One region of the Streptomyces sp. NPDC045956 genome, then DNA from elsewhere that is predicted to be linked to it. Evidence: predicted binding sites of a transcription regulator. Region 1 holds the regulator's gene; the other holds the start of a gene.
What was found. The regulator HspR, encoded in region 1, represses chaperone genes until heat shock. The targets are predictions, from matches to a motif close to TTGAGNNNNNNNNNCTCAA.

Region 1 (4,516 bases):
TCCCACCCCCGGTTCCGGCACTTTCCGCAGCGCAACTATGCGCGGCCCGGACCGGGTCCGCAACACGGCTCGTCCACTACCGGCAGCGGTATTGCACCAGAATCAGCGCTTACGCACACCCCCCACCTCTCCTCGTTGCAACAAGCTGGAGGTGTCGAAGGAGTGTACGCAGCGTGCATGCTGGGTGACGGCGGGACTGACCGGCCCGTCCGTTGCGTCAGGGCGGCGATGGGGGGACGGAGATCGTGATACGCGTGGGAATTCTCGGCCGGGAACCGCTTGAACGGGCCGACGTCAGACGCGTGTTGGAGGACGACGGCAGGACCCGGGTCGTGGGCGAGGCCTCGGACGCGGCGTCGCCCATGGTGCGTACGACCCGCCTGGACGTACGGGTCAGCAGCCACCGCGACCCGGACGAGGCGCTCGACGTCCTCCGGTCGCCGTACAGCACCGTGCCCGACTCCCAGCCTGCTTCGAGACGATCAGGGGGAAATCCACCTGTCGGGGGGATGTGAGAGGACCCACCCCGAAGAGGGGAGGCCGGACTACTTCAGCCCCATCTCCGCGCAAGCCGCCTCGTACTTGGCCGTGCAGATGTCGGAGACCTTGTAGAAGCCGTCCGCGATGATGGTGCCCTTGATGTTGGCCTGCGTGAGGGCGACCACGGGCACCAGCTGGGCGGGGATGCCCTTGTGGGTGGGGCTGTCGACCTTCTCGCGGGCGAGCGCGTCGAACTGGATGTCCCGGCCCTGGACCCGTGCCACGGCCATCTCCGCGGCGTTCTCCGCCTCCTGCGGGTAGGACTTGTACACGCTCATGTACTGCTCGCCGGTGACGATGCGCTGCACCGCGGCGAGTTCCGCGTCCTGGCCGGTGACCGGGGGCAGGTCGGTGACGCCCGCGGCCTCCAGGGACTTGATGATGCCGCCGGCCATGCCGTCGTTGGCGGAGTAGACGGCGGCGATGTTGTCCTTGCCGATCTTCTGGATCGCCTCGGTCATGTTCGCCTCGGCGTTCTCCGGCTTCCAGTCCGCGGTGTCGAAGGACTGGGCGATCGTCACCTTGCCGTTCAGCTCGGACATCGCGCCCGCCTTGAACTGCTTGGCGTTCGGGTCGGTGGGCGAGCCGTTCATCATGACGATCTTGGCGGAGCTGTCCGCACTGTCGCCGAGCGCCTCCACCAGGGAGCGGCCCTGGACCTCGCCGACCAGCTCGTTGTCGAAGGAGATGTACGCGTCGATCGGGCCCTCGGCCAGGCGGTCGTAGGCGATGACCGGGATACCGGCGTCCTTGGCCTTCTGGACGCTCTCCCCGGCGGCCTTCGCGTCGACCGCGTCCAGGACGATCACGTCGACCTGGTCGTCGATCATCTCCTGCATCTGGTCGGCCTGCTTCGACGCGCTCGCCTCGGCGTTGGCGTACTTGACGTTGCCCTGGTCGCGCGTGAGTTCGGCGACCTTCGCCTTGAAGTAGGGGTAGTCGAAGAGGTCGTAGCGCGTGTTCGCCTTCTCCGGGAGCAGCAGGCCCACGGTGATGTCGTTGCCCTTGGTCGGGCTCGCCTTGTCACTGCTCTCCGACGCACCCAGCACCCCGCAGCCGGCCATCGAGAGGGTCATCACGGACGCTGCCACGGATATGGCGATACGACGGGCACGGCTGTTCACTGCGCTTACCTTCCGACACACGGGCGTTGTGGTGACCCAGGTGAAGGAAGCCAACGCTGTCTTCACTAAATCGTCAAGAAGTACTGGACCAATGAGACAGCAACGTTGCGAACGGGCCCGGAGGCCACTCGACCACCGGGCCCTCGCCGCCTGCGCGAGCCGGTCAGTCCGGGGACTGTCCGTGCCGCTTGGGCCGCCACACCACCAGGGCGCTGGTCTGCTGGACCTCCTGGTAGGGGACCAGGTCACGGCGGTACGACGCGTGCACCGCCGCCTCGCGCTGGCGCATCGCCGTGGCCGCGCCCTCCAGGGCGTCCTGCATCTCGGCCATGCGGGCCTGGAGCGCGGCGACCTGGTTCTCCAGTTCGATGATGCGCTTGATTCCGGCCAGATTGATGCCCTCGTCCTGCGACAACTGCTGCACCTGGCGGAGCAGTTCGATGTCGCGGGCCGAGTAGCGCCGGCCGCGCCCGGCCGTGCGGTCCGGGGAGACCAGGCCGAGGCGGTCGTACTGGCGCAGGGTCTGCGGGTGCAGACCGGAGAGCTGGGCCGCCACCGAGATGACGTAGACCGGGGTGTCCTCGGTCAGTTCATACGGATTGCGTCGACGACCGTCCATTCCCGTCAAGCTCCCTTCGCGGCCTGGAACAGCTCCGCCCGCGGATCCTCCTCCGCGGTCGCCTCGCGATACGCCTCGAGCGCGTCACGAGCCTTCCCCGTCAGGTCCTTCGGAACACTCACCTCCACGGTGACCAGGAGGTCACCGCGGGTGCCGTCCTTGCGGACCGCTCCCTTGCCCCGGGCGCGCATGGTGCGGCCGTTGGGGGTGCCCTCCGGCAGCTTCAGCGTGACCGGCGGCCCGCCCAGGGTCGGGACCCGGACCTCGCCGCCGAGGGCCGCCTCGGCGTACGTCACCGGGACGGTGACCGTGAGGTTGTCGCCCCGGCGGCCGAAGACGGGGTGGTCCTTGACGTGCACGACCACGTACAGGTCGCCCGCCGGTCCGCCCCGCTCGCCCGGTGTGCCCTTGCCGCGCAGCCGGATGCGCTGCCCGTCGGAGACCCCGGCCGGGATGCGGACCTGCATCGTCCGGGAGGACTTGGCCCGTCCGGAGCCCTTGCAGACGTCGCAGGGGTCCTCCGCGATCAGACCGCGGCCCTTGCAGTCGGGGCACGGGTCGGTCAGCGAGAAGCCGCCGCCCGAACCCCGGGCGACCTGCCCGGTGCCGACGCAGGTCGGGCACACGCGGGGTGTGCCGTTCTTGTCGCCGGTGCCCGAACAGGCCTTGCAGGGTGCCTGCGAGGACATCCGCAGCGGGACCGTCGCGCCCTCGATGGCCTCGGTGAAGCTGAGGGTGACCTCGGACTCGATGTCCTGGCCGCGGCGCGGCTGGGTCCGCGTGCCGGTGCCGGGGCCGCCGGCACCGGTGCGGTTGAACAGCCCGCCGAAGACGTCGCCCAGGCCGCCGCCGAAGCCGCCGGCGCCCTGGCTCCCGCCCTGGGCGCCGCCTCCGAAGAGGTCGCCCAGGTCGAAGTTGAAGGTGCCGCCGCCGCCCGCGCCCGGCCCCGGGCGGAAACCGCCGTTGCCGAAGAGGGCGCGGGCCTCGTCGTACTCCTTGCGCTTCTTGGGGTCACCGAGGATGTCGTTGGCCTCGGAGATCTCCTTGAAGCGCTCCTCCGCCTTGACGTTTCCCTTGTTGGCGTCCGGGTGGAACTCGCGGGCGAGCTTCCGGTACGCCTTCTTGATCTCGGCCTCGGTGGCGTCCTTGGGGACGCCGAGGACCTTGTAGTAGTCCTTCTCGATGAAGTCCTTGGTGCTCATCCCCGACGTCCCTCCTTCCTCGTCGTCTCAAGCTCAGCCCTCGTCCGGGCCACCGCTCTCCTTGTTCTCCACGGCGTCGGAGCCTTCCTCGGCCTCGGTGCCCTCCTCGGCCGGCTTGACCGTCTGCGCACCCGGCTGCGGCTCGGCCACGGCCACCCGCGCGGGGCGGATGGTGCGCTCGCCGATCCGGTACCCGGGCTGCAGGATCGCCACGCAGGTCGTCTCGGTGACGTCCGGCGCGTAGGAGTGCATCAGGGCTTCGTGGATCGTCGGGTCGAAGGGCTCGCCCTCCTTGCCGAACTGCTGGAGGCCCAGCTTGGCCACCGTGGTCTCCAGCGACTCCGCGACGGACTTGAAGCCGCCGACCAGTTCGCCGTGTTCCCGGGCGCGACCGATGTCGTCGAGCACGGGAAGCAGCTCGGACAGGAGGTTCGCGACGGCGACCTCCTTGACCGCGACGCGGTCCCGCTCCACCCGGCGGCGGTAGTTCTGGTACTCGGCCTGGAGGCGCTGGAGGTCCGCCGTGCGCTCGTTGAGCGCGGTGCGCACCTGGTCCAGCTGGGCCACCAGGCCCGCGTTCTCGCTCGCGTCCCCGGCCGGGGCCGCGGCCTCCTCCGAAGAGGGGGCGGCGGCCTTCGGCTCGGCGTCGTCAGGGCTGGCGCCGGAGGGGACGTCGGGCTTCTCCTCGAAGCCCGGGGTCTCCTCCGTCACGCGGCACCGTCCTTGCGCTCGTCGTCCACGATCTCGGCGTCGACGACGTCGTCGTCCCCGCCCTTGTCACCGGCCTGGGCACCCTCGCCGGGAGCCTCGCCGCCGGCGGCCTGCGCGCCCTGGGCGTCGGCGTACATCGCCTGGCCCAGCTTCTGCGAGACGGCGGCGACCTTCTCGGTGGCGGTGCGGATCTCGGCGGTGTCCTCGCCCTTGAGCTTCTCCTTCAGCTCGGCGACGGCGCCCTCGACCTCGGTCTTGATCTCGCCGGGGACCTTGTCCTCGTTGTCCTTGAGGAACTTCTCCGTCTGGTAGACGAGCTG
Region 2 (4,516 bases), on a different contig from region 1:
CTGGGCCGCCACCTTGCGCAGCAGCCGGGCGATCGACCGCTCCAGGGTGCGTACGCCCGCCTCACGGGTGTACTCGCCCGCCAGCTTGCGCAGCGCGCCCTCGTCGACCGCGACCTCGTCCCCGTCGAGACCGGCCCGCTCCAGCTGGCGCGGGAGCAGGTGGTCGCGGGCGATGACGACCTTCTCGTCCTCGGTGTAGCCGTCGAGGCGGACCAGCTCCATGCGGTCGAGCAGCGCCTCCGGGATGGCCTCCAGGACGTTGGCCGTCGCGAGGAACACGACGTCGGACAGGTCCAGCTCGACCTCCAGGTAGTGGTCCCGGAAGGTGTGGTTCTGCGCCGGGTCGAGGACTTCCAGGAGGGCGGCGGCCGGGTCGCCCCGGAAGTCCGAGCCCACCTTGTCGATCTCGTCGAGGAGCACGACCGGGTTCATCGACCCGGCCTCCTTGACCGCCCGCACGATCCGGCCGGGCAGCGCACCGACGTACGTACGGCGGTGACCGCGGATCTCGGCCTCGTCGCGGACGCCGCCGAGGGCGACGCGGACGAACTTGCGGCCCATCGCGTGCGCGACGGACTCGCCGAGGGACGTCTTGCCGACGCCGGGCGGGCCGACGAGTGCCAGGACGGCACCGCCGCGCCGGCCGCCCACGACGCCCAGACCCCGGTCGCCGCGCCGCTTGCGCACCGCCAGGTACTCGGTGATGCGGTCCTTGACGTCGTCCAGACCCGCGTGCTCGGCGTCCAGCACGCCGCGGGCGCCCTGGATGTCGTAGGCGTCCTCGGTGCGCTCGTTCCACGGCATCTCCAGGACCGTGTCGAGCCAGGTGCGGATCCAGGAGCCCTCCGGGGACTGGTCGGAGGAACGCTCCAGCTTGTCGACCTCCTTGAGGGCGGCCTCGCGGACCTTCCCGGGCAGGTCGGCGGCCTCGACGCGGGCGCGGTAGTCGTCGGACTCCTCGGCGGAGTCCTTGCCGTCGCCGTTCAGCTCCCGCAGTTCCTTGCGCACGGCTTCGAGCTGGCGGCGCAGCAGGAACTCCCGCTGCTGCTTGTCGACGCCCTCCTGGACGTCCTTGGCGATGGTCTCGGCGACGTCCTGCTCGGCGAGGTGGTCGCGCAGCTGCTGGGTGGCGAGCCTGAGGCGGGCGACCGGGTCGGTGGTCTCCAGCAGCTCGACCTTCTGCTCGGTGGTGAGGAAGGGCGAGTAGCCGGAGTTGTCGGCGAGCGCGGAGACGTCGTCGATGGCCTGGACCCGGTCCACGACCTGCCAGGCGCCGCGCTTGCGCAGCCAGGCGGTGGCGAGGGCCTTGTACTCCTTCGCCAGTTCGGCGACCTGGCCCGGCAGCGGCTCGGGCACGGTCTCGTCGACGCGCGTCCCCTCGACCCACAGCGCGGCGCCCGGCCCGGTGGTGCCGGCGCCGATCCGCACCCGGCCCCGGCCGCGGACCAGGGCGCCGGGGTCCCCGTCGGCGAGCCGGCCGACCTGCTCGACCGTGCCGAGGACGCCGGTCTTCGCGTAGGTGCCGTCGACGCGGGGGACGAGCAGGACGCGGGGCTTGCCGGGTTCGGACCTGGCGGCGGCCTGGGCGGCCTCCACCGCGGCCCGCACCTCGGCGTCGCTCAGGTCCAGGGGGACGACCATGCCGGGCAGGACCACTTCGTCGTCGAGCGGCAGCACGGGCAGGGTGAGCGGTGTGAAGGCGGCGGACTCAGCAGCCATGATCTCCCCTTCGGCAGTCAAGTTGAGTTACACCGACTCAATGAAAGGGAGCCCCGCATTGTTCCCCGAGGCGTGTTCGCTGTGAGCGATCAAGCCGCGGAGCCGGTCGGGCGGCCGGGTGGAGCCGGCGGGGCGTCCGGGCCGGGCACGTTCCGGGCGTCCGGGCCGAACATGCTCGGGCCTCCGGGCCGGACACTCACGGACACCCCGGCCCGCCCGAGTGAGAGCAAGGCCGGGACCCGCCGCATTCCTCCCTGCCAGGATGGGCCGATGCCCCTCACTTCCCACGATCCCCACGACCTCCCCGAAGTGCTGGACCGTCGCGAGGGCCCGTACGGCGAGGTGGTCCTGCGCCGGCACGGGACGCTGTTGCAGATCATCGCGAACGGCTGCTTCCTCATGGACACCTCCGACGGACGCTCCGAACGGCGGCTGGTCGACGCGGCGGCCGACGCGCTCACCGCCTCCGGCGAGCGGCCCGCGCCGCACCTGCTCATCGGCGGCCTCGGCGTCGGATTCTCGCTCGCACACGCCGCGGCCGACCCGCGCTGGGGCCGTATCGCGGTCGTCGAGCGGGAACGCGCCGTCATCGACTGGCACCGCGGCGGACCGCTGGCCGGGATGTCCGCCGAGGCGCTCGCCGACCCCCGCACGGAGATCGTCGAGGCGGATCTGATCGATCACGTCAATGAGACTTCCGCCACGTACGACGCGCTGTGCCTGGACATCGACAACGGCCCCGACTGGACTGTCACCGAGGGCAACGGCGGGCTCTACTCGGGGGCCGGACTGGCGGGATGCGCACGGGTGTTGAGACCCCGCGGGGTGCTTGCCGTGTGGTCCGCGCGACCCTCTCCGGAATTCGAAGAAACCTTGCGTAATGCCGGGTTCCAACAGGTGCGTACCGAAGAGATCCCCGTTGCCCGGGGCGTTCCGGACGTCGTCCACCTCGGCGTCGGGCCTGGATAGCAAAGGCCCGGTGACTCCCCGTACGCTGCTGACCTGACGCGGTCATTCAAGCGTCAATCGCAGTCATGCGCAGACGAGGGATCACCCCACTGATTCCGGTAAGCACACCTCAGGGGCGGGCGATGGAGCAGACACAGACCTCCCACAACGGCACGGCGACGGCCACCCAGGGCGCACAGCGCCGGGTGCTGGTGGTCGAGGACGACCAGACGATCGTGGACGCCATCGCGACCCGCCTGCGCGCCGAGGGCTTCCTGGTGCAGACGGCGGGCGACGGTCCGGCCGCCGTCGACACGGCCGAGGCCTGGCAGCCCGACCTGCTGATCCTCGACATCATGCTGCCCGGCTTCGACGGCCTGGAGGTCTGCCGTCGCGTGCAGGCCTCCCGCCCGGTGCCGGTACTCATGCTCACGGCGCGCGACGACGAGACGGACATGCTGGTCGGGCTCGGCGTCGGCGCCGACGACTACATGACCAAGCCGTTCTCGATGCGTGAGCTGGCGGCGCGCGTGCACGTGCTGCTGCGCCGGGTGGAGCGGGCGGTCGTGGCCGCCTCCACGCCGCGCAGCGGCATCCTGCGCCTCGGCGAACTGGAGATCGACCACGCGCAGCGCCGGGTGCGGGTGCGCAGCGAGGACGTCCACCTCACCCCCACCGAGTTCGACCTGCTGGTGTGCCTGGCGAACACCCCGCGCGCGGTGCTCTCCCGCGAGCAGCTGCTGGCCGAGGTGTGGGACTGGGCGGACGCCTCCGGCACCCGGACCGTGGACAGCCACATCAAGGCGCTGCGCCGCAAGATCGGCGCCGAGCGCATCCGCACGGTGCACGGTGTGGGCTACGCGCTGGAGACGCCGACGCCATGAGCCGGGGACGGGAGGCCGCACGGAGGAGCCCCGGCCCCCGGACCACCGGGGATCCCTGGGGCGGTGTTCGCCCGTTCTCGATCAAGACCAAGCTGGGCGCGCTGGTCGTCACGTCGGTGCTGATCACCACGGGCCTTTCGGTGATCGCGGTGCACACCAAGACGGAGCTGCGCTTCATCACGGTCTTCTCGATGATCGCCACCCTGCTGATCACGCAGTTCGTGGCGCACTCGCTCACCGCCCCGCTGGACGAGATGAACGCCGTGGCCCGGTCGATCTCGCACGGTGACTACACGCGCCGGGTGCGCGAGAACCGCCGCGACGAGCTGGGCGACCTGGCCGTCACCATCAACCGCATGGCCGACGACCTGGAGGCCCAGGACCGGCAGCGCAAGGAGCTGGTGGCGAACGTCTCGCACGAGCTGCGCACCCCGATCGCGGGGCTGCGCGCGGTGCTGGAGAACATCGTCGACGGGGTGACCGAGGCCGACCCGGAGACCATGCGGACGGCCCTCGGGCAGACGGAGCGGCTCGGCCGGCTGGTGGAGACGCTGCTGGACCTCTCCCGCCTGGACAACGGCGTCATACCGCTGCGCCAGAGGCGTTTCGAGGTCTGGCCGTACCTCTCCGGCGTGCTCAAGGAGGCCAACATGGTCGCCTCGGCGCGCGCGGGCATCGCCTCGGGCTCGGGCAGCCACACCCGCACCGACGTCCACCTGGCGCTCGACGTCTTCCCGTCGGACCTCACCGCGCACGCCGACCCGGAGCGCATCCACCAGGTCGTCGCCAACCTCATCGACAACGCGGTCAAGCACAGCCCGCCGCACGGCCGGGTGACGGTCAAGGCGCGACGCGGCGACCTGCCCGAATCGCTGGAGCTGGAGGTCCTCGACGAGGGCCCCGGCATTCCGCGCTCGGAGTGGCGCCGGGTCTTCGAGCGGTTCAACCGGGGTTCGGTGTCCCGG

Region 2: the regulator HspR is predicted to act here: its motif matches at 1,742-1,760, upstream of lon (endopeptidase La).

What each region holds. Positions count from the first base shown of each region.
Region 1 is NZ_JBWKKZ010000007.1:221,857-226,372, forward strand. Features, by position in the region: gene AC07FV_RS20205 (sugar ABC transporter substrate-binding protein) at 546-1,664, opposite strand; gene AC07FV_RS20210 (heat shock protein transcriptional repressor HspR) at 1,828-2,283, opposite strand; gene dnaJ (molecular chaperone DnaJ) at 2,289-3,485, opposite strand; gene grpE (nucleotide exchange factor GrpE) at 3,519-4,196, opposite strand; gene dnaK (molecular chaperone DnaK) at 4,193-4,516, opposite strand, start outside.
Region 2 is NZ_JBWKKZ010000006.1:147,269-151,784, forward strand. Features, by position in the region: gene lon (endopeptidase La) at 1-1,719, opposite strand, end outside; gene AC07FV_RS17690 (spermidine synthase family protein) at 1,990-2,688, shown strand; gene AC07FV_RS17695 (response regulator transcription factor) at 2,811-3,551, shown strand; gene AC07FV_RS17700 (sensor histidine kinase) at 3,548-4,516, shown strand, end outside.